Regions from separate parts of the Bradyrhizobium sp. CCBAU 51753 genome, predicted to be linked through region 1. Evidence: predicted binding sites of a transcription regulator. Region 1 holds the regulator's gene; each other region holds the start of a gene.
What was found. The regulator HrcA, encoded in region 1, represses chaperone genes, less so after heat shock. The targets are predictions, from matches to a motif close to GTTAGCACTCNCNNNNNGNGAGTGCTAAC.

Region 1 (6,525 bases):
AGGACTGGCACACGCCCGGGCACATCTCCTTTGCCTCGGTCCATTCCGGCAAGAAGCCGTTCGAGACCATCGACCTCGCCTATGGCAAGCAGGTGCTGTGGCCCGACCATTGTGTGCAGGGCACCGACGGCGCCGCGCTGTCGAAGGATCTCGCAATCCCGCAGGCCGAGCTGATCATCCGCAAGGGATTTCACAAGGACGTCGACAGCTACTCCGCCTTCACCGAGGCCGACGGCAAGACCACCACGGGCCTTGCCGCCTACCTCAAGGCGCGCAAGGTCAAGCGCGTCTTCGTGGCCGGTCTCGCCACCGATTTCTGCGTGGCCTGGACCGCGCTCGATGCCCGCAAGGCCGGCTTCGAGACCTCGGTGGTGGAGGACGCCTGCCGCGGCATCGACACCCAGGGCTCGCTCGCCAAGGCCTGGGCCGACATGGCCAAGGCCGGGGTCAAGCGCATCCAGTCGTCGGATATTGCCTAGGGCGCGCTGCGCATGGCCGAATCCGCGGCACCGTTCGCATTCGAGTTCGTGCAGCGCGGGCCGTCGCCGCAACTGGCCGGCACGATCATCGCCATGACCGGCTATCGCGAGACGGCGGGCGGCCGGTTCGCCCAGCGCCAGACCGCGCCGCTGATCGTTCCGCTGATCATCAGCTTCGGCACGCCGTTCCTGATCGCGCTCGGACGCGAGCCCGAGGCATCGGACCGTCAGCTCAGCTTCGCCGCCGGACTTTATCCGGGACCGGTCTATATCGAGTCCGACGGCGGGGCCGCCTGTGTGCAGGTGGATTTCACCCCGCTCGGCGCCTATCGCGTGTTCGGCGGTGCCGTCACCGAACTCGCCGGGCGCATGGTCGCGATCGACGACGTGCTCGGCCATGACGGCCATCGCCTGCGCGAGCGGCTTGGCGCCGCACCATCGTGGCAGCGCCGCTTCGACCTGATCGAGGACTTCGTGCTGCGCCGCATCGGCCGCCCGCCCTCGCCCGAGATCGTGTTCGCCTACCGTAGGCTGGCGCGTTCCGGCGGCGCCGCCCGCATCACGGCGCTGGCCGGCGAGATCGGCTGGAGCCGCAAGCACCTCGTCGACCGGTTCCGGTCCGAGCTCGGCCTGCCGCCCAAGGCGCTGGCGCGCCTGATGCGCTTTCACCGGGCGAGCCGGCTGGCGCAGAGCGGTGCAGCTGGCGGATGGGCAGGAATCGCGGCCGAAACCGGCTATGCCGACCAGGCCCACCTCGCCCGCGAATTCGTCGAATTTGCCGGGGAACCGCCGACCGCCTGGGCGCGCCGCTTGGCGCTGACCGACAGCCGGCTGGTGCGCTTCGAGGATGAACCGGCGGACTGGTAACAAACCTTCAAGCCGATGCCGCGTTGGCCTGCGCATAGTGGCGACATCAGGCGATCAGCAACGAGGCCCAACGACCATGACCAACGAAATCGAACCACCGCGCATCTACCCGACGCTCCGCTGCAGCGATGCCGAGGCGATGATCGACTGGCTCAAGACCGTGCTCGGCTTCACCGAACACGTCGTCTATCGCGATGGCGGCGTGATCCACCATGCCGAGCTCGCCTTTGGCTCGTCGATGTTGATGCTGGGCCAGAGCCGCGACGACGCCTACGGCAAGCTGGTCGGCGACCTCGATGGCCGCCGCACCGATTCGATCTATATCGCCGTCACCGATCCCGATGCGCTGCATGCCAAGGTCAAGGCCGCGGGCGCGAAGATCGAGATGGAGCTGCGCAACACCGACTACGGCAGCCGCGATTTCGCCTGCCGCGATCCGGAAGGAAATCTCTGGAGCTTCGGCACCTATTGGCCGAAGGCGCACGAGAAGCCGCTGGCCTAACGCCAGCGGCACACGCGAACGATCAGGCGGTGAAGTCGGTGGCCGGGGCGGCCTTGGCGCCGCCCTTGGAGACGCCGACCAGCGCCGGGCGCAGCACGCGCTCGCCGATCATGTAGCCGGCCTGCATCACCTGCACCACGGTGCCCGACGGCACCGACGCATCGGGCACTTCGAACATCGCCTGCTGGAAATTCGGATCGAATTTTTCGCCGATCGGATCGAACTTCTTGACGCCGTTTTTCTCCAGCGCGTTGAGCAGCGAGCGCTCGGTCAGCTCGACGCCTTCGATCAGCGCCTTCAGCCCGGGATCGGCGGCTTCCTTGGCCTCGGCCGGCACCGCGTCGAGCGCGCGCTGCAGATTGTCGGCGATCTCGAGCACATCGCGGGCGAAGCCGGTGATGCCGTAGGTCTTGGCGTCGGCGACCTCGCGGCGGGTGCGCTGCCGGAGGTTCTCCATCTCGGCCAGCGTGCGCAGCGTCCGGTCGCGCGCCTCGGCCAGTTCCTTGGCCAGCGCCTCCGCCGATCCCACCTCGGGCTCGTCAGGCATGACGTAGGGCTTCGAGACCACGGGCTCACCCGTCGGCGCCGAATTCTCGGTGTTGTCGTTGGCCCGGTTCGGATCGGTCATGGCGTGCCTTCTCGAAAACTCGCGTCGGTTCAAATCTTGGGGATTGTTGGCCGGGTATCGTGCTTTGAGCGATGAAAATCAAGCGTTAGATGGGTTTGGAACGCGGCTCGCCCCGGCATGGTTTCCACCTCCCATGGAGGAACCGGGTCAAATTGAGCGAAGTTCGATCCGATCAGCCGCCCAAAATCTTGCTGACGACCCGCGCGGCGTAGTCGACGGTCGGGATCACCCTGGCGTAGTTCAGCCGGGTCGGACCGATCACACCGAGCACGCCGACGATCCGGCCGTGGGCATCGCTGTAGGGCGCGATGATGGTCGAGGAACCCGACAGCGAGAACAGCTTGTTCTCCGATCCGATGAAGATCCGCACCCCCTCGCCGCGTTCGGCGCGGCCGAGCAGATCGATCACGCCGCGCTTGGTCTCTAGGTCGTCGAACAGCGACTTGATGCGCTCGAGATCGTCGAGCGCGTGCAGATCCTCCAGCAGATTGGCGTGGCCGCGCACGATCAGCTGGCGATCCTCGCTCTCGCCGCCGGACCAGCTCGCGATCCCCGCCGCGATGACCTTTTGCGTCAGCTGGTCGAGCTCGGCGCGGCTCTGCGTCAGCGCCGTCTCGAGCTCGAGGCGGACCTCGGCCAAGGTCCGGCCGCGGAGCCGCGTATTGAGGAAATTGGTCGCCTCCGTCAGCGCCGAGGAGGGAACCCCCGGCGGCAGCGCCAGCACGCGATTTTCGACGCTGCCGTCCTCGCCGACCAGCACCACCAGCGCCTTCTCCGGCTCCAGCCGCACGAATTCGATATGCTTCAGCCGCGCATTCGCCTTGGGCGTCAGCACCACCGCCGCGGCGCGGGTCAGCCCCGACAGCCGGGTCAGCGCCTCGCCAAGCGCGGCCTCGACGGTTTGCGCGCGGCCGACGGAGGCAAGCTGGGTCTGGATCGACTGACGCTCGTCCTCGGTGAGGTCGCCGACCTGCATCAGGGCGTCGACGAAGAAGCGCAGGCCGAGCTCGGTCGGCAGCCGGCCGGCCGAGGTGTGCGGCGCGTAGATCAGCCCGAGCTGTTCGAGGTCCGACATCACATTGCGGACCGAAGCCGGCGATAGCGGTAACGCGATCAGGCGCGAGATGTTGCGCGAGCCGACCGGTTCGCCGGTCGCAAGGTAGCTTTCGACGATTTGACGAAAAATATCGCGCGAGCGCTCGTTGAGCTGGGCCAGCCCTGCGTAGGGCGTGATCAGGCCAATCGGATCGTGCTGAGCCACACTCCACTCCTTGGTAGCTCCCCTAATTTGTCGATCCGGGGGGCCGGTGACAAGCAGCATTCGGCCCCCGGATCGCCCCCAAATCCCTGGCCGAAAACCCTTGCCGCTGCCCGTTCCCCCTCCTACAAGCACCGCCAGCCATCTCACGGATTTTCGGAGGATTTCCAATGCGGCCAAGCCGCCGTGCGCCCGATGAACTGCGTCCCGTCACACTGGAACGCGGCGTCGTCAAATATGCCGAGGGTTCCTGCATGGTGAAGTTCGGCGACACCCATGTGCTGGTGACCGCCACGCTCGAGGAGCGCCTGCCGCCATGGCTGAAGGGCCAGGGCCGCGGCTGGGTCACCGCCGAATACGGCATGCTGCCGCGCGCCACGCTGGAACGCACCCGCCGCGAGGCCTCCGCCGGCAAGCAGGGCGGCCGCACCGTCGAGATCCAGCGCCTGATCGGCCGCTCGCTGCGCGCCGCCGTCGATCTCGACGCGCTCGGCGAACGCCAGATCACGGTCGACTGCGACGTGATCCAGGCCGATGGCGGCACCCGCACCGCCTCGATCACCGGTGCCTGGGTGGCGCTGGCCGACTGCATCAACTGGATGAAGACCCGCAACATGATCAAGACCAACGTGTTGCGCGACAACGTGGCGGCGATCTCCTGCGGCATCTACCAGGGAACGCCAGTGCTCGATCTCGATTATGCCGAGGATTCGGAAGCGGAGACCGACGCCAATTTCGTCATGACCGGCGACGGCCGCATCATCGAGGTGCAGGGCACCGCGGAAAAGACCCCGTTTACGCAGGACGAATTTCTGGCGCTGATGGCGCTGGCGCGCAAAGGTGTCGCGCGTCTGGTCGACTTGCAAAAGATCGCGGTGGCGTAGACAGATTGGTCATGCACCGCCGAATCACCGGTAAGCTCGTCATCGCCACCCATAATCCCGGCAAGCTTGCCGAGATGCGGGAACTGCTGGCGCCGCACGGCGTGGAGGCGGTGCCGGCCGGCGAGCTTGGTCTCGGCGAGCCCGAGGAGACCGGCGACAGCTTTCGCGCCAATGCGGCGATCAAGGCGATTGCCGCGGCGAAGGCGACCGGATTGCCGGCCTTTGCCGACGATTCCGGCCTCGTGGTCGATGCGCTCGGCGGCGCGCCCGGCATTCACTCCGCGCGCTGGGCCGGCGAGGGCAAGGACTTCATGGCGGCGATGACGCGGATCGAGCGCCTGCTGCAGGAGCGCGGCGCCACCACGCCGGACAAGCGCAAGGCACATTTCGTCTCGGCGCTGTGCGTGGCCTGGCCGGACGATCATCTCGAAGAGGTCGAGGCCATCGTCGATGGAACCCTGGTCTGGCCGCCGCGCGGTACCGCCGGCTTCGGTTATGATCCGGCCTTCCTGCCCGACGGGCACACGCGTACCTTCGGCGAGATGAGCAGCATCGAGAAGCACGGCCTGCCGCCGCTCGGGCTCGGCCTGTCGCATCGCGCCCGCGCCTTCGTGAAGCTCGCGGAGATCTGCCTTGAGCCACGCTGAACGACCAGCTTTTGGCGTCTACGTGCACTGGCCGTTCTGCCTGTCGAAATGCCCGTATTGCGATTTCAACAGCCACGTCCGGCATGCGCCGATCGACGAGGACCGCTTCGTGCGCGCCTTCACCCGCGAGATCGAGACCACGGCCGCGCGCGTGCCGGGACGTGAAGTGTCGTCGATCTTCCTCGGCGGCGGCACGCCCTCGCTGATGCAGCCGAAGACCGTCGGCGCGGTGCTCGATGCGATCGGCAAATACTGGTCGGTCGCGCCAGACGTCGAGGTCACGCTCGAGGCCAATCCGACCAGCGTCGAGGCGACGCGGTTTCGCGGCTATCGCATTGCCGGCGTCAACCGCGTCTCGCTCGGCGTGCAGGCGCTGGACGATGCCTCGCTGAAAGCGCTCGGCCGCCTGCACACCGCGCGCGAGGCGCTCGATGCGGTGGCGATCGCGCGCTCTGCGTTCGATCGTTATTCGTTCGACCTGATCTACGCCCGCCCCGACCAGACGCCGCAAATGTGGGCTGGCGAATTGAAGCAGGCGATCGCGGAAGCCGCCGAGCATCTGTCGCTCTATCAGCTCACGATCGAGGAAGGCACGCCGTTCTTCGGGCTGCACGCCGCCGGCAAACTGAGGACGCCGGACGAGGCGACCTCACGCGCCCTCTACGACGTGACGCAGGAGGTCTGCGCCCTTGAGGGATTGCCGGCCTACGAGATCTCCAATCACGCCCGCCTAGGTGCCGAGTGCCGGCACAATCTGGTCTACTGGCGCGGCGATGAATATGCCGGCATCGGCCCCGGCGCCCATGGCCGGCTGGACATCGACGGCGTCAGGCACGCGACCGCCACCGACAAGCGTCCCGAGGCATGGCTATCGAAGGTCGAGGAACGCGGTCACGGCGTCATGACCGACGACAGCCTCAACAGCGAAGAACGCGCCGACGAATTCCTGCTGATGGGACTGCGGCTCGTCGAGGGCATCGACCCCAGCCGTTACGCAAAACTGTCCGGCCGCGAGCTCGATCCGCGCCGGATCGCCATGCTGCGCGAGGAAGGCGCGATCGACGTCGACGCCGATGGACGCCTGCGGGTGACGAAGTCGGGCTTCCCGGTGCTCGACGCTGTGGTCGCGGACCTCGCGGCGTAACCGTTGAGTAGCCAATCGGCAGGGATTTCGCTCCCTGCCCGCAGGGTTGTGGTATCGGTTCCCTCGCCTGTTCCGATTGCCCGTCGAGTTAACGATCATGAACGCGCCACCGATCC
Region 2 (6,525 bases), 1.4 Mb from region 1:
GCGCCGAGGATCTGCCAGCGCGCGCTGGTCAGCCCGAGCCCGGCCACCAGACGGTCGCCGGCGGTGAACAGCAGGCTGTTGAGCCGGAACAGGTCGAGAATCAGGTCGCTCAGGGCATCGCCGGCCGGGGTGCGCTTGGTCTGCGGCATTTGTCACCATAAGAGTGTATTGACATCATAATGTCAATATTGCTATGTATCCATCGTAACGAAATGACATCATAGCACCAAATTGGATGGAGTTCACCATGCCCCAGATGCGCCCCCTGGATCCTGCATTCCCGATCGAGCGTCAGCTTGCGGTCGATGCCGAAGCCGTCGTGCTCGTCAACCTGTTCACGCTCGATACCGCCGACGAGGAGAGCTTCCTCAAGGCCTGGCAGGACGACGCCGCGATCATGAAGCGGCAGCCGGGCTTCATCTCGACCCAATTGCATCGCGCGCTCGGCGACAGCCCGGCCTATCTCAACTACGCGGTCTGGGAATCCACCGCCGCCTTCCGCACCGCCTTCGCCAATCCGGAGTTCCGCGCCAAGCTCTCGGCCTATCCGGCCTCGGCCGTGGCCTCGCCGCATCTGTTCCAGAAGGTCGCGGTGCCGGACATCTGCGTGGCGTAGTACGGCGCTCGCAGGCCGCGACCAGCGCACAGGGCGAGCGCGAAGCGCCGTCACCGCTGGTCCGGCCGCGTGATCGGCCGGCAAGCCTTCTTGATCGCTCCGTTCATGGGTTGTATGACTGTCTAATACTCTTTTTGATTGATCATTGAGTATTGGAGTTGGTCATGGCGGACGGGGGCGATGCGCAGCGCTTGAGCGCACTCGAGAAGGCGGTCAATGACTCGGCGAGCAAGGCCGGCGTCCTCTGGACCAGCTTCCTCACGCTGGGCACCTACCTGTTGATTGCCACCGGCTCGGTGACGCATCGCGAGTTGTTCCTGAACTCGTCGATCAAGCTGCCGGTCCTCGGCGTCGAATTGCCCGTCACCGGGTACTTTCTGGTTGCGCCGATTCTCTATCTGATCTTCCACTTCTACCTGCTGCTTCAACTCGAGGGACTGAGCGAGAAGGTAGCCGATTACAATCAGGTACTGAACGAAACCGTGAAGCCGGCGGTCGATCGCCGCCGGGCACGGTGGCGGCTCGACGATTTTCCGTTCCTGCAGTTCCTCGCCGGTGTGCGCGAGCGTCGGACTGGGCTCGCGGGCAATCTGCAGATGTTCATTTCGTGGATCACCGTCGTGCTGTTCCCGATCGTGGTCTTGCTGCAGCTACAGATTGTCTTCCTGCCTTACCACTCGGAGCCGATCATCTGGCTGCAGCGGATCTGCCTGATGATTGATCTCGGCATGATCTGGTTCTTTTGGCATGCGATCGGCCGCAACCTCGAAACCAGCCGGCGCCGGCGCGCGGCGGTGGCGGTCCTGGAGGCGGCGGGCGCGCTTCTGGTGGTGATCTTCAGTCTGTCGCTGGCCACCTTTCCCGGAGAGGGCATGTACCGCAACGGGCTGGCGAAGACGGTCGATGGGCTGGTTTCATTGGCGTTCCGCGATCAGGCGATCTCGGCGTCAAAATACTTCTTCGAGGGCAAGGTCGACGGTGTGACCGGGCAGCCGGGCAGCCTGTTTGCCAACCGGATCATCCTGCCGGACGAGCGCTTCCCCGACCCGACGAAGAAGATTGACGTCCCGGTCTCGCTGCGCGGCCGCGATCTGCGCGGCGCCGTGCTCTCGCGCGCCGATTTGAGTCAGGCCGACTTCACGGGAGCGACGCTGCTGGAAGCATCGTTCCTCGGTGCCCGGCTACAAAAGACCAAATTCGGCTGCGCGGCCGATCTGCAACTCGCGCTGAGTGAGCAACTGCGACAGCGTGCCAAGGCGGATTCCTGCGACGAGGAACACGCTACCGATCTGCGCGGTGCCGACTTCTCCGAGGCCGTGCTGCACGGCGCGTCCTTCAACCACGCCAACCTACGCGGGGCGCGGTTCGCCCGCGCGATGATGCAGGGCGCCATCGTCGATGACGCCGATCTAACTGGTGCGGCCTTCACCTACGCGCGGCTCGAAGGCGCCTCGCTCGCCAATGCCAACCTGACGGCAACATCGATGTTCGGCGCTCAGATGCAGGGCGCCAATCTCGACGGTGCAGACCTGTCGTTCGGCAGCCTGCTGGAGACGCAATTGCAGGGCGCAACCTTTCGCGGCGCTACGCTGGCGAATGCGACGTTCCGCACGGCCAGGCTCTATCGCGCCTTCGTCAACTTCGATGATCATGCCGGAGCGATCCTGATCGGCGTGAATGCGCGCCCAGTGTATCCCAAAACCCTGATGCCCGGATCGGTGGAACGCAACAACCCGGATCTGCCGCAAACCCTCGATGCCGCCGGATTCAAGACGCTGGTTGTGCGTGCCCAGGAGCGCATCCAGAGCGAGGAGATTCGTCAGGTGGTCGTGGCACGATTGCAGGTGCTCGACCCCGCCCGAAAGGCGGACGCGAAACAACTGGTATCGGATCAACTCATCAATTCCGATCGGGCGGCCAACGAGACGATCCGCCTGGCGCGCGCGGAAGCGATCAACAAGCTGATGTGCGAAGCGGACGGCGCCCCCTATATCGCGAGGGGATTCATCTACAATGGCCGTATCCTCGGAATTCAGGACCCGCGGCAGAGCGAAGCCGATGATCCGTCTCTGCGTGCGATTGCAACACTGCGTGGCGATGCATGTCCGGGGGCCGTCGGCCTCGTTGCCAGCGACTTTCGTGAACTGACCAAGATCGAGCGTCAGGTTCTGCGACAGAAGCGGCGCGACAGGGAAGACAGCGCTGCCGCCCCCGATGATGATCCGGACGACGGCGACAAGAAAGACACCAAATAAAAGGAAGGCCGCCCGGAGGCGGCCTTCGATCTCGGTAGCGATGCGCGGTCGCGGCTCAGAAGCCGCCCATGCCGCCCATTCCACCCATGCCGCCGCCGCCCGGTATCGCAGGCGCTGCGTCCTTCGGCACTTCGGCGACCATCGCTTCGGTGGTCACCAGCAGGCCGGCCACCGAGGAGGCGTCCTGCAGCGCGGTGCGCACCACCTTGGCGGGGTCGATGATGCCCTTGTCGACCATGTCGACATAGTCCTCGGTCTGGGCGTCGAAGCCAAAGGTCTCCGACTTGTTCTCGAGGATCTTGCCGACCACGATCGAGCCCTCGACGCCGGCGTTCTCCGAGATCTGGCGGACCGGAGCTTCCAGCGCCTTGAGCACGATGTTGATGCCGGCCTGGACGTCGGCATTGTCGTTGGAGAGACGGCCGACCGCCTTCTTGGCGCGCAGCAGCGCCACGCCGCCGCCGGGCACGATGCCTTCCTGCACCGCGGCGCGGGTCGCGTTCAGCGCGTCCTCGACCCGGTCCTTCTTCTCCTTGACCTCGACCTCGGTCGCACCGCCGACCTTGATCACGGCAACGCCGCCCGCGAGCTTGGCGAGACGCTCCTGCAACTTCTCACGGTCGTAGTCCGAGGTGGTCTCCTCGATCTGCGCCTTGATCTGGCCGACCCGGGCGTCGATGTCCTTCTTCTTGCCGGCGCCCTTGACGATGGTGGTGTTCTCCTTGTCGATCACGATCTTGCCGGCGCGGCCGAGCATGTTCACCGTGACGCTTTCGAGCTTCATGCCGAGCTCGTCGGAGATCAGCTGGCCGCCGGTCAGGATCGCGATGTCCTCCAGCATCGCCTTGCGGCGATCGCCGAAGCCCGGCGCCTTAACGGCGGCGACCTTGAGCCCGCCGCGCAGGCGGTTGACCACCAGCGTCGCCAGCGCCTCGCCCTCGACGTCCTCGGCGAGGATCAGCAGCGGACGGCCGGACTGCACCACGGCTTCCAGCACCGGCAGCATCGCCTGCAGGCCGGACAGCTTCTTCTCGTGCAGCAGGATGTAGGCATCCTCGAGCTCGGCGGTCATCTTCTCGGCGTTGGTGATGAAGTACGGCGACAGATAGCCGCGGTCGAACTTCATGCCTTCGACGATGTCGACCTCGGTATCGAGCGACTTGTTCTCCTCGACCGTGATCACGCCCTCATTGCCGACCTTCTGCATCGCTTGCGCGATCATCTTGCCGATCGCGGCGTCGCCGTTGGCCGAGATGGTGCCGACCTGGGCGACCTCTGAGGAGGCGGCGACCGGCTTGGCGCGTTTCTCGAGATCCTTGATCACGGCTGACACCGCGATGTCGATGCCGCGCTTGAGGTCCATCGGGTTCATGCCGGCGGCGACCGCCTTGCCGCCCTCGCGGACGATGGCCTGCGCCAGCACGGTCGCGGTGGTGGTGCCGTCACCGGCGGTGTCGTTGGTCTTGGAAGCGACCTCGCGCAGCATCTGCGCGCCCATGTTCTCGAACTTGTCCTCGAGCTCGATCTCCTTGGCGACGGTGACGCCGTCCTTGGTGATGCGCGGGGCACCAAAGCTCTTCTCGATGACGACGTTGCGGCCCTTGGGGCCGAGCGTCACCTTGACGGCATTGGCGAGCACGTCGACGCCGCGCAGCATGCGCTCGCGGGCCTCTCCGGCGAATTTCACGTCCTTGGCAGCCATCTCTTCAACTCCTGAATGTCGGTAATGTGCTTGCTGCGTCTTAGGTTCGTCATCGCCGGGCTAAAGCACGAAGTGCGTCTTCGTACCAAGTGACCCGGCAATCCATCGCTCCTGCAAGACTCTTCCGAAGCTTGATGGATGCCCGGGTCGTCGGCTTGAAGACGCGCTTCGCGCTTACGCCCGGGCATGACGGTATGGATTGTGGGAGAGGGCGCGCTTACGCCAGCACGCCCATGATGTCGGACTCCTTCATGATCAGGAGTTCCTGGTTGTCGAGCTTGACCTCGGTGCCCGACCATTTGCCGAACAGCACGCGGTCGCCGACCTTGAGATCGATCGGGATCAGCTTGCCGGCCTCGTCGCGGCCACCCGGGCCGACAGCGACGATTTCACCCTGGGAGGGCTTTTCCTTGGCGGTATCCGGAATGATGATGCCGCCCTTGGACTTCTCCTCGGCATCGATACGCTTGACCACGACGCGGTCATGCAGCGGGCGGAAGGTGGATTTAGCCATGGCGTTTCCTCTGTTGAGGTCCTCTTGGAGGCTCGGTTTCAGGTCCGGTTCATCGCGACCGGCGCTGAATGCCGGTCCGGTCGGCGCCGGTGCGGGACGCCGACGCCCTTAGCAATCGTGGTGCGAGAGTGCTAATAGCGCGCCGGGAATATGGCCTGGCGCGGTTCCTGTCAAGCAACGGGGTTAAGGCCTTCTTGAGGCCAATATAGGATGGTGGACCAGAAACCAAATCGTAGCGATGCTGTCACTTTGCCGGACGTCATTGCTCCGCTTTACGTTTTACGCTTGGCTGCAGGACGGGTGCGGCCGGGATCAAGTTCGGGGGATGAAGATGATCAGGTCATTCAACGCGCGATTGGTCGCACGGTTCGCGGCCATTCCGGCGCTGACGCTATTCCTGGGGGCGTGCAGCAGCATGAGCCTGCCGTCGTTCTCGTCGAACGAGCCACCGCCGCCGACGGAGCCGGGCGTGGCCCCGGAGATGCCCGCGACGATCCGCGCCGACGAGATCGTCGGCCGCTGGGGCCTCGCCTCGTTCCAGAACCCGGCCGATCGCCCGCGCACCGAAAAGGCCGCGCGCGACCAGTGCAAGCAGCCCTACGTGATCGGCGCCGGCCAGTCCGGCGGCGTCATCATGCACCTGGCCGATCAGGCCACCCCGCAGGAATTGCGGCTGAAGGGCTCGCCGAGCGGCAAGAACTATATCGGCCCGCCCGGCCCGACGCCCGGCGAACAGGACCGCGAGATCGTCTCGTTCGACGGCCGCGTCCTGATCACCCGCTTCGTCGACAAGGACGCCGGCGTCCGCTACGGCAACATGGTCTACGTCCGCTGCGCGCCGAGGGCGTAAGCGGCGGGGAGTAGCTCCTCCAATTCACTAGTGCGGCATCGGTAGTGCACCTCTCCCCTTGTGGGAGAGGTCGGATTGCATCGTAGATGCAATCCGGGTGAGGGGTATCTCTCCGCGAGTCCCAGTCTCTCTCGTTCAGCGCTCGCGGAGAGATACCCCTCATCCGGCGCTTCGCGCCACCTTCTCCCACAAGGGGAGAAGGGAAGGGGCCGTCATTGCGAGGAGCGGAGCGACGAAGCAATCCATGGTGCCGCGTTTGCGGAACGATGGATTGCTTCGCTGCGCTCGCAATGACGGTGGATAGAGTCACAAACAAAAACGCCGGCCCGGGGGCCGGCGTTTTGCGTCTCTCTGCAAGACCTCAATTGAACATCGCGTCGATGTCGTCCTGCGAGGCATGGCCGGCGTCGCCGTCGAGCTTCGGGCCGTTGAGCAGGCGGGCGTCGCCCTCGCGGGTGTCGACGATCGGCGGGGTGTGCGCCTTGATGGCGTCGACGCCGCCCCAGATCTCCATCATCTCGTTGATGTGCTGCTCGATGAATTTCATCGTCTGCATCACCTTGTTGATGCGCTGGCCGGTGAGGTCCT
Region 3 (6,525 bases), 3.7 Mb from region 1:
GAACGGCTCGGTCGCAAAGACAGAGCGTTTCACCGGTCTCCTTACCACGGTTCTGAAACCGCCTACGGAGGCCGAAACGCTGCGGAAGAATCCTCTCGGCCTCTATGTCCATTCCCTCAACTGGTCGCGCGACCTCATTGGAGACGCCAAATGAATTCCAAAGCTCTTACCAAGCTCGCGTCGGCCAGCGTTCTCGCCTCGTCGCTTGCGCTTGGCGGATGCGCCACCAAGCTCAATCTCGAAGCGCCCTATGATGAGATGACATTTGAGAAGGCACTTCCCGAGGCCGACCCGCCGGCGCCGGTACAGGTCGTCGAGACGCCCAAGGTCCTGCCGTTGCCGGGCCAGTTGAAGCCCTTTCCGACAAAGGGCGCCAAGGAGGAAAAACTGCCGCCGGAGCAGGCGATCGCCAAGGCGAACAAGGCGGCGCGGATGGAGCCGACGCGCGCCGGCTATATCAACGCCATTCAAGTGTATCCCTGGACGGAAGGCGCGCTCTACCGGCTCTATGCAAGCCCGGAGAAGGTCTCGACCATTGCGCTGCAGCCTGGCGAAGAACTGATCGATGTCTCCACCGGCGACACTGTTCGCTGGGTGGTTGGCGATACCTTGAGCGGGCAGGGCAGCGCGCGGCGTGTGCACATTTTGGTCAAGCCGACACTTCCGGACATCCAGACCAATCTCGTGGTCTTGACTGACCGGCGGGCCTATCATCTTGAACTGGTCTCGACCAAGCAGACCTATATGGCGTCCATCTCCTGGACCTACCCGACGGACACCCTTGTTGCGCTCCACAAGCAGAATGCAGCCGCCCAGCAAAACGAGGAGCGGATCGCCGATCGGGGCGTTCGGCTCGACAGCCTGAACTTCCGCTATCGCATCGAAGGAGACGATCCGCCGTGGCGGCCGGTGCGAGCATTTGACGATGGTCGCAAGGTCTACATCCAGATGCCATCCGGCCTGTCGCAGGGGGAGGCGCCGCCCTTGTTCGTCGCCGGCGCCGATGGCCGGCCGAACCTCGTCAACTACCGTGTCCGCGGCTCTTATTACATCGTCGATCGGATGTTCGGCGCAGCCGAGCTTCGCCTTGGCGAAAATCCGCAGCGCATCGTCCGGATCATACGTATCGACGCGCGGCCGGTGTCGCAGGCCTTCAGCTCAGGGAGCGCCTCGTGACGAACCTGGATCAGGATCCCGAGCCGCTGGAGCTGCGGGCGCGGCCGCGGCCGGTTCGGCGCCTCAACAGGCGCGCCCTCATGATCGGGTGCGCGGTCGCCGCGCTGTTCGTTGCCGGAGCGACGCTCGTGGCGCTCCGGCCGCATTCCTCCAAGCAGGCGGAGCGGACAGAGCTTTACAATACCGACCGCAAGCAGACCGCCGAAGGCTTGAGCAAGCTGCCTAAGTCCTATGAGGAGTTGCCGCCATCGACGCCGCGACTTGGACCGCCGTCGCCTGGGGACATTGGGCGAGCCTTTGCCGAGAACGAGAAGAAGGTCGGTGCGGCATCGGACACGGGTTTCCGGACCAACCCTGAGGAAGATGCCGAACGGGCCGAACGGATCCGCCAAGCGCGGATCAGTCAGCAGGCAAAGGAGTCGAGCTTGTTCGTCCGCCTGTCGGAGAAGCAGGACAAGCGCAAGCAGGCAAGTCCGATCGAAGCGTCGGCTGCTGCCCCATCCGCATTTCGGCCTGCAACGCCCGATACGGGGCCGTCGGCTGCGGAACTCGCGAAGACTGCGCAGGCGATGATCGACCGCTCCGGCGAGATCATTCCCTCGTCGCAAGCGCGCAAGCTGGCCTTCGTGGGAGCGAAAGCCGACACGGAAACCACCAATCCCCATGCGCTCAAACCGGCACCCTCCACCTACGCCGTGATGGCCGGGTCGATCATTCCGGCGAGCCTCGTCACCGGGCTGAATTCGGACCTGCCTGGGGCGACTATCGGCCAGGTCACCGAAAACGTCTACGACACGGTCACCGGCGCGCATCTTCTGATCCCGCAGGGGACGCGGCTCGTGGGCAAATACGATAGCGTCGTGGCCTTTGGCCAGAAACGGGCGTTGGTCGTCTGGACGAGACTTATCCTGCCGAATGGCAATTCAGTCGTGATCGAGAACCTTCCGGCAACCGACGTCGCTGGCTACGCAGGTCTCGAAGACGAGGTGGATTTCCACACCTGGCAGTTGCTCAAGGGCGTCGCGCTCGCGACCCTGATTGGGGTGGGGACCCAACTCTCTATCGGCAACGACGAGAGCGATCTCGTCAAGGCGCTGCGGGAAAGCACGCAACAAACGACCAATCGTGCGGGGCAGCGCCTGGTGGAGCGTGAGCTCGACGTGCAGCCAACGATCACGGTGCGGCCGGGATGGCCGCTGCGGGTGATTGTTTCGAAGGATCTTGTGCTGAAGCCGTATCAGGATGTTGAGGCAGTAGCGAAGGGCAGGTGAGGGATGAAGCTTGCGAAGCTGCCTGATCGAACACCCGTAAGGATGAATCTTGTGCTGGCACCGAGCTTAGCGAAGCGGCTGCGGGAGTATGCTGATTTTTATGCGGAGACTTACGGCAGCAAGGAGGAGGTTGCCGAACTGATCCCGTTCATATTGGAGGCATTTCTCGATAGTGACGCGGATTACAAATCGAAACAAAAGGATGACAAGCGTAAAAAATCGAGCCGATTGGGTAGCTTGCAGGGCTTGCGTGAACCGGCGAACGACCCGGGTCTATAGCTTTAGGTCGTCCCTGCGAGAGTGGTCAGAGCTGAGGCTCCGCCGGAGCCCACGTCTCCGCTTGATCCAACCCATGCTGATTCGTCACCTCCACGCAGTTGTTGTAGTCGAGTCGGACCCGTAGCTAACGCGCAAAGGCCCGGCAACGATGCCGGGCCATTTCTTTCTCTTGAGCGCTGAACGGTCGGGCTCAGAAGTCCATGCCACCCATCCCGCCGCCTGGGGGCATCGCGGGACCGGCGGCGGCCTTCTTCGGCAGCTCGGCGACCATCGCTTCCGTGGTGATCAGCAGCGCTGCAACCGAGGCAGCGTTCTGGATCGCAGTGCGCACGACCTTGGTCGGATCGATGATGCCCTTGCTGACGAGATTGACATACTCGCCGGTCTGACTGTCGAAGCCAAACGGGTACTGGTCCTTCTCCAGGATCTTGCCAACAATGACGGAACCATCCTCGCCCGCGTTGATCGCGATCTGGCGGGCCGGAGCCGACAGCGCCTTGCGCACGATCTCGACGCCAGTCTTCTGGTCGTCGTTCTTGGTGCGGATGCCCTTGAGGTGCTCGGAGGCCCGGAGCAGGGCGACGCCGCCGCCCGGCAGGATGCCTTCCTCGACAGCCGCGCGGGTCGCGTGCATCGCGTCATCCACGCGATCCTTGCGCTCCTTCACCTCGACTTCGGTCGCGCCGCCGACGCGGATCACCGCGACACCGCCCGCGAGCTTGGCCAGACGCTCCTGCAGCTTCTCACGGTCGTAGTCCGAGGTGGTCTCCTCGATCTGCGCCTTGATCTGGGCAATGCGGGCGTCGATGTCGGCCTTCTTGCCGGCGCCGTTGACGATCGTGGTGTTTTCCTTGTCGATCATCACCTTCTTGGCACGGCCGAGCATCTGCAGCGTGACGTTCTCGAGCTTGATGCCGAGGTCTTCCGAGATGGCCTGGCCGCCGGTCAGGATCGCGATGTCCTGCAGCATGGCCTTGCGGCGATCGCCGAAGCCCGGAGCCTTGACGGCCGCGACCTTCAGGCCGCCACGCAGGCGGTTGACGACCAGGGTGGCCAGCGCCTCGCCTTCGACGTCCTCGGCGACGATGACCAGAGGCTTGCCGGTCTGCACCACGGCCTCGAGCAGCGGCAGCAGTTCGTTCAGCGAGGAGAGCTTCTTCTCGTATATCAAGATGTAGGCGTCGTCCATCTCGGCGCGCATCTTGTCGGCGTTGGTGACGAAGTAGGGCGAGATGTAACCGCGGTCGAACTGCATGCCCTCGACGACGTCGAGCTCGGTCTCGAGCGACTTGGCTTCCTCGACCGTGATCACGCCCTCGTTGCCGACCCTCTTCATGGCGTCGGCGAGGAACTTGCCGATCTCGGCATCGCCGTTGGCCGAAATGGTGCCGACCTGCGCGATCTCCTCGTTCGAGGTCACTTTCTTGGAGTTCTTTTCCAGATCCGCGACAACGGCGTCGACCGCGAGATCGATACCGCGCTTTAGATCCATCGGGTTCATGCCGGCGGCAACCGATTTGGCGCCTTCACGGACGATCGCGGCAGCCAGTACGGTCGCGGTGGTGGTGCCGTCGCCGGCAGCATCCGCCGCCTTCGACGCCACTTCGCGCACCATCTGGGCGCCCATGTTCTCGAACTTGTCCTCGAGCTCGATCTCCTTGGCGACGGCAACGCCGTCCTTGGTGATGCGGGGAGCGCCGAACGACTTCTCAAGCACCACGTTGCGGCCCTTCGGACCGAGGGTGACCTTCACCGCATTGGCAAGGATGTCTACGCCACGCAGCATGCGATCGCGGGCATCGACACCTAGTTTGACCTCTTTAGCTGACATGTTTGTCCTCCCTGAATTGAAATTCGTCTCTCACCTGCGAGGCAGCATCGACAGGTGCTCCTCAGGGGTGAGCGCTTGCGGCGGTCAGCGTTAGGCCGCCTTCCTGGAGCCGGAAACGTCGGTGAGAACGCCCATGATGTCGCTCTCCTTCATGATCAGAAGCTCCTGGCCGTCGATCTTGACCTCGGTGCCGGACCACTTGCCGAACAGGACCCGATCGCCTACCGTGAGGTCGATCGGGATCAGCTTGCCAGCTTCGTCGCGACCACCGGGGCCGACGGCGATCACTTCGCCCTGGGAGGGCTTTTCCTTGGCAGTATCCGGAATGATGATGCCGCCAGCGGTCTTCTCTTCGGCGTCGATGCGCTTGACCACGATGCGGTCGTGAAGCGGACGGAATTTCATGCGATCCTCCTTGGCTTTTGTGATTATTGCTGGATTGGCAGTCGCAATGAGCGAGTGCTCACCGCTCCTCACATAAGTCCGTGACACTCCGGCGCAAGGGCTTCGACCCATGTCGCCTGTTGGCCCTTGGTGTCGAACCGCGCCCCTCACTTTGACTACGGCTCTTTTGGGGAGATCGGAGGTGACTGCGGGCATACTAGATCGACGCAAATGACCCGACGCGGAAGTACGTCCTAGTCCAGCGCCTGCCCAATATGCTTTGATGCGCGGGTTAGGACTGAGATACATGGGTGGCTGATGTACATGTTCATTCGAAAGTACACCAACGTTCGTTCGGTTGCGGACGCTGCTCGCCGCGCCAAAAGCGGCATCGGTCAGATCCTAAGAGAATCGCACGGATTCAGATCTTATTACGTATTGGATGGGGGCGATGGCGTCGGTATCGCTGTGATGATATTCGATGACCGCGAAAGCGCTAATGCTGCGAACGATAAAGTGCTGGATTTCGTTCAAGCAAGCCTGCATGACCTTAATCTTGGAGACCCCGAAATCATCGCTGGGGAAGTTTTGGTGAAAATAGAATCTGATGCGTAGTCTTCCGCGCGTCGGTTGCCGCGGGAGAACCAGACTTCTCTGTGTGCGGGCTCTATCGCCGCCTGTAACCCGAAGGCGATAGTCGGCAGGCCGATTGGGATCGCGGCAGGCGGCGGTCGGCCGCATGCGAACGTCTGCGGCAGTCCGGGACACCTTCACTTATTCCAGCGGTCATCCAACTGGGGGCGTCCTATCCAGGCCCTGTTCAGGCACCGGGTTGTCCAGCCAAGCTGCGACTTCCCCTGTAGTCGCGCCTGAGCTTCCTGGTAGGGGCCGACGTAGCGAAGCTGGGTCGGTATTTTGGGATAGATGCGTCGTATCCGCGCAACGGCACGCTCTGCAGCCTTCCTGTCGCGTGCGTCAAAGGCAAATCCGAAGCCGGTGCGCAATCGGTCCGGCAGCAGCTCGGCACTCAGGGTTTGATACCAGCGCGGCGACCGCAACCACGGTCGTCCACCGGCGAAGATCTGTCGAGCTATCTCGCGCGCGGCGGTGCTGACCGACAATGTATCCGATTGCATCGTCGCCGCGGTGTAGGCCGCGAATGAATCCCAATCCGCCGGCAAGTCGCTCGGAGTCAACCCGAACAACGCCCCAAACAGCCGGCTTTCGGCCCAATAGTGCTCGCGCTCTTCGACCGAGAGCGGAGGCAGGATCAGGTCGTGGACGGCCAGAGCGGTGTCGACAAGGGTCGCGTGAACCCAGCGCAATGCTGCGGCCTCGTTGGCGCGGTACGGCGAGCCGCTCTCGAATGGACCAATTGCTTCGGGCAGGCGGCCGACGATCATGGTATGGCGGCGGTGCAGTTGCCGGGCAGCGGTAAGGGACGCATCGAGCGAGCCGAACACCATCGTAAACACCACGTCAAAGGTTCGATGGAAGCGACCGATCGGATCCGCGAAGGTCCGCGAGTGCTCGGCGACCGCGGCGGCGACCCAGGGATGCGCCAGCTGAAGCAGCAAGGCACGA

Region 2: XH93_RS07190 (co-chaperone GroES) is a predicted target of HrcA. The motif match lies at 5,195-5,223, and genes of this name have one in related genera.
Region 3: XH93_RS25640 (co-chaperone GroES) is a predicted target of HrcA. The motif match lies at 4,996-5,024, and genes of this name have one in related genera.

What each region holds. Positions count from the first base shown of each region.
Region 1 is NZ_CP030037.1:171,798-178,322, forward strand. It holds gene pncA (bifunctional nicotinamidase/pyrazinamidase) at 1-479, shown strand, start outside; gene XH93_RS00785 (helix-turn-helix domain-containing protein) at 492-1,346, shown strand; gene XH93_RS00790 (VOC family protein) at 1,423-1,848, shown strand; gene grpE (nucleotide exchange factor GrpE) at 1,871-2,476, opposite strand; gene hrcA (heat-inducible transcriptional repressor HrcA) at 2,649-3,737, opposite strand; gene rph (ribonuclease PH) at 3,905-4,618, shown strand; gene rdgB (RdgB/HAM1 family non-canonical purine NTP pyrophosphatase) at 4,630-5,265, shown strand; gene hemW (radical SAM family heme chaperone HemW) at 5,252-6,409, shown strand; gene XH93_RS00820 (aminotransferase class I/II-fold pyridoxal phosphate-dependent enzyme) at 6,507-6,525, shown strand, end outside.
Region 2 is NZ_CP030037.1:1,563,317-1,569,841, forward strand. It holds gene XH93_RS07170 (MarR family winged helix-turn-helix transcriptional regulator) at 1-149, opposite strand, end outside; gene XH93_RS07175 (antibiotic biosynthesis monooxygenase) at 248-616, shown strand; gene XH93_RS07180 (pentapeptide repeat-containing protein) at 781-2,871, shown strand; gene groL (chaperonin GroEL) at 2,927-4,573, opposite strand; gene XH93_RS07190 (co-chaperone GroES) at 4,791-5,087, opposite strand; gene XH93_RS07195 (hypothetical protein) at 5,419-5,937, shown strand; gene XH93_RS07200 (protein phosphatase CheZ) at 6,299-6,525, opposite strand, start outside.
Region 3 is NZ_CP030037.1:5,623,273-5,629,797, reverse strand. It holds gene trbF (conjugal transfer protein TrbF) at 1-154, shown strand, start outside; gene trbG (P-type conjugative transfer protein TrbG) at 151-1,176, shown strand; gene XH93_RS42445 (TrbI/VirB10 family protein) at 1,173-2,447, shown strand; gene XH93_RS25650 (DUF2274 domain-containing protein) at 2,451-2,726, shown strand; gene groL (chaperonin GroEL) at 2,917-4,557, opposite strand; gene XH93_RS25640 (co-chaperone GroES) at 4,648-4,962, opposite strand; gene XH93_RS25635 (hypothetical protein) at 5,260-5,556, shown strand; gene XH93_RS25630 (oxygenase MpaB family protein) at 5,712-6,525, opposite strand, start outside.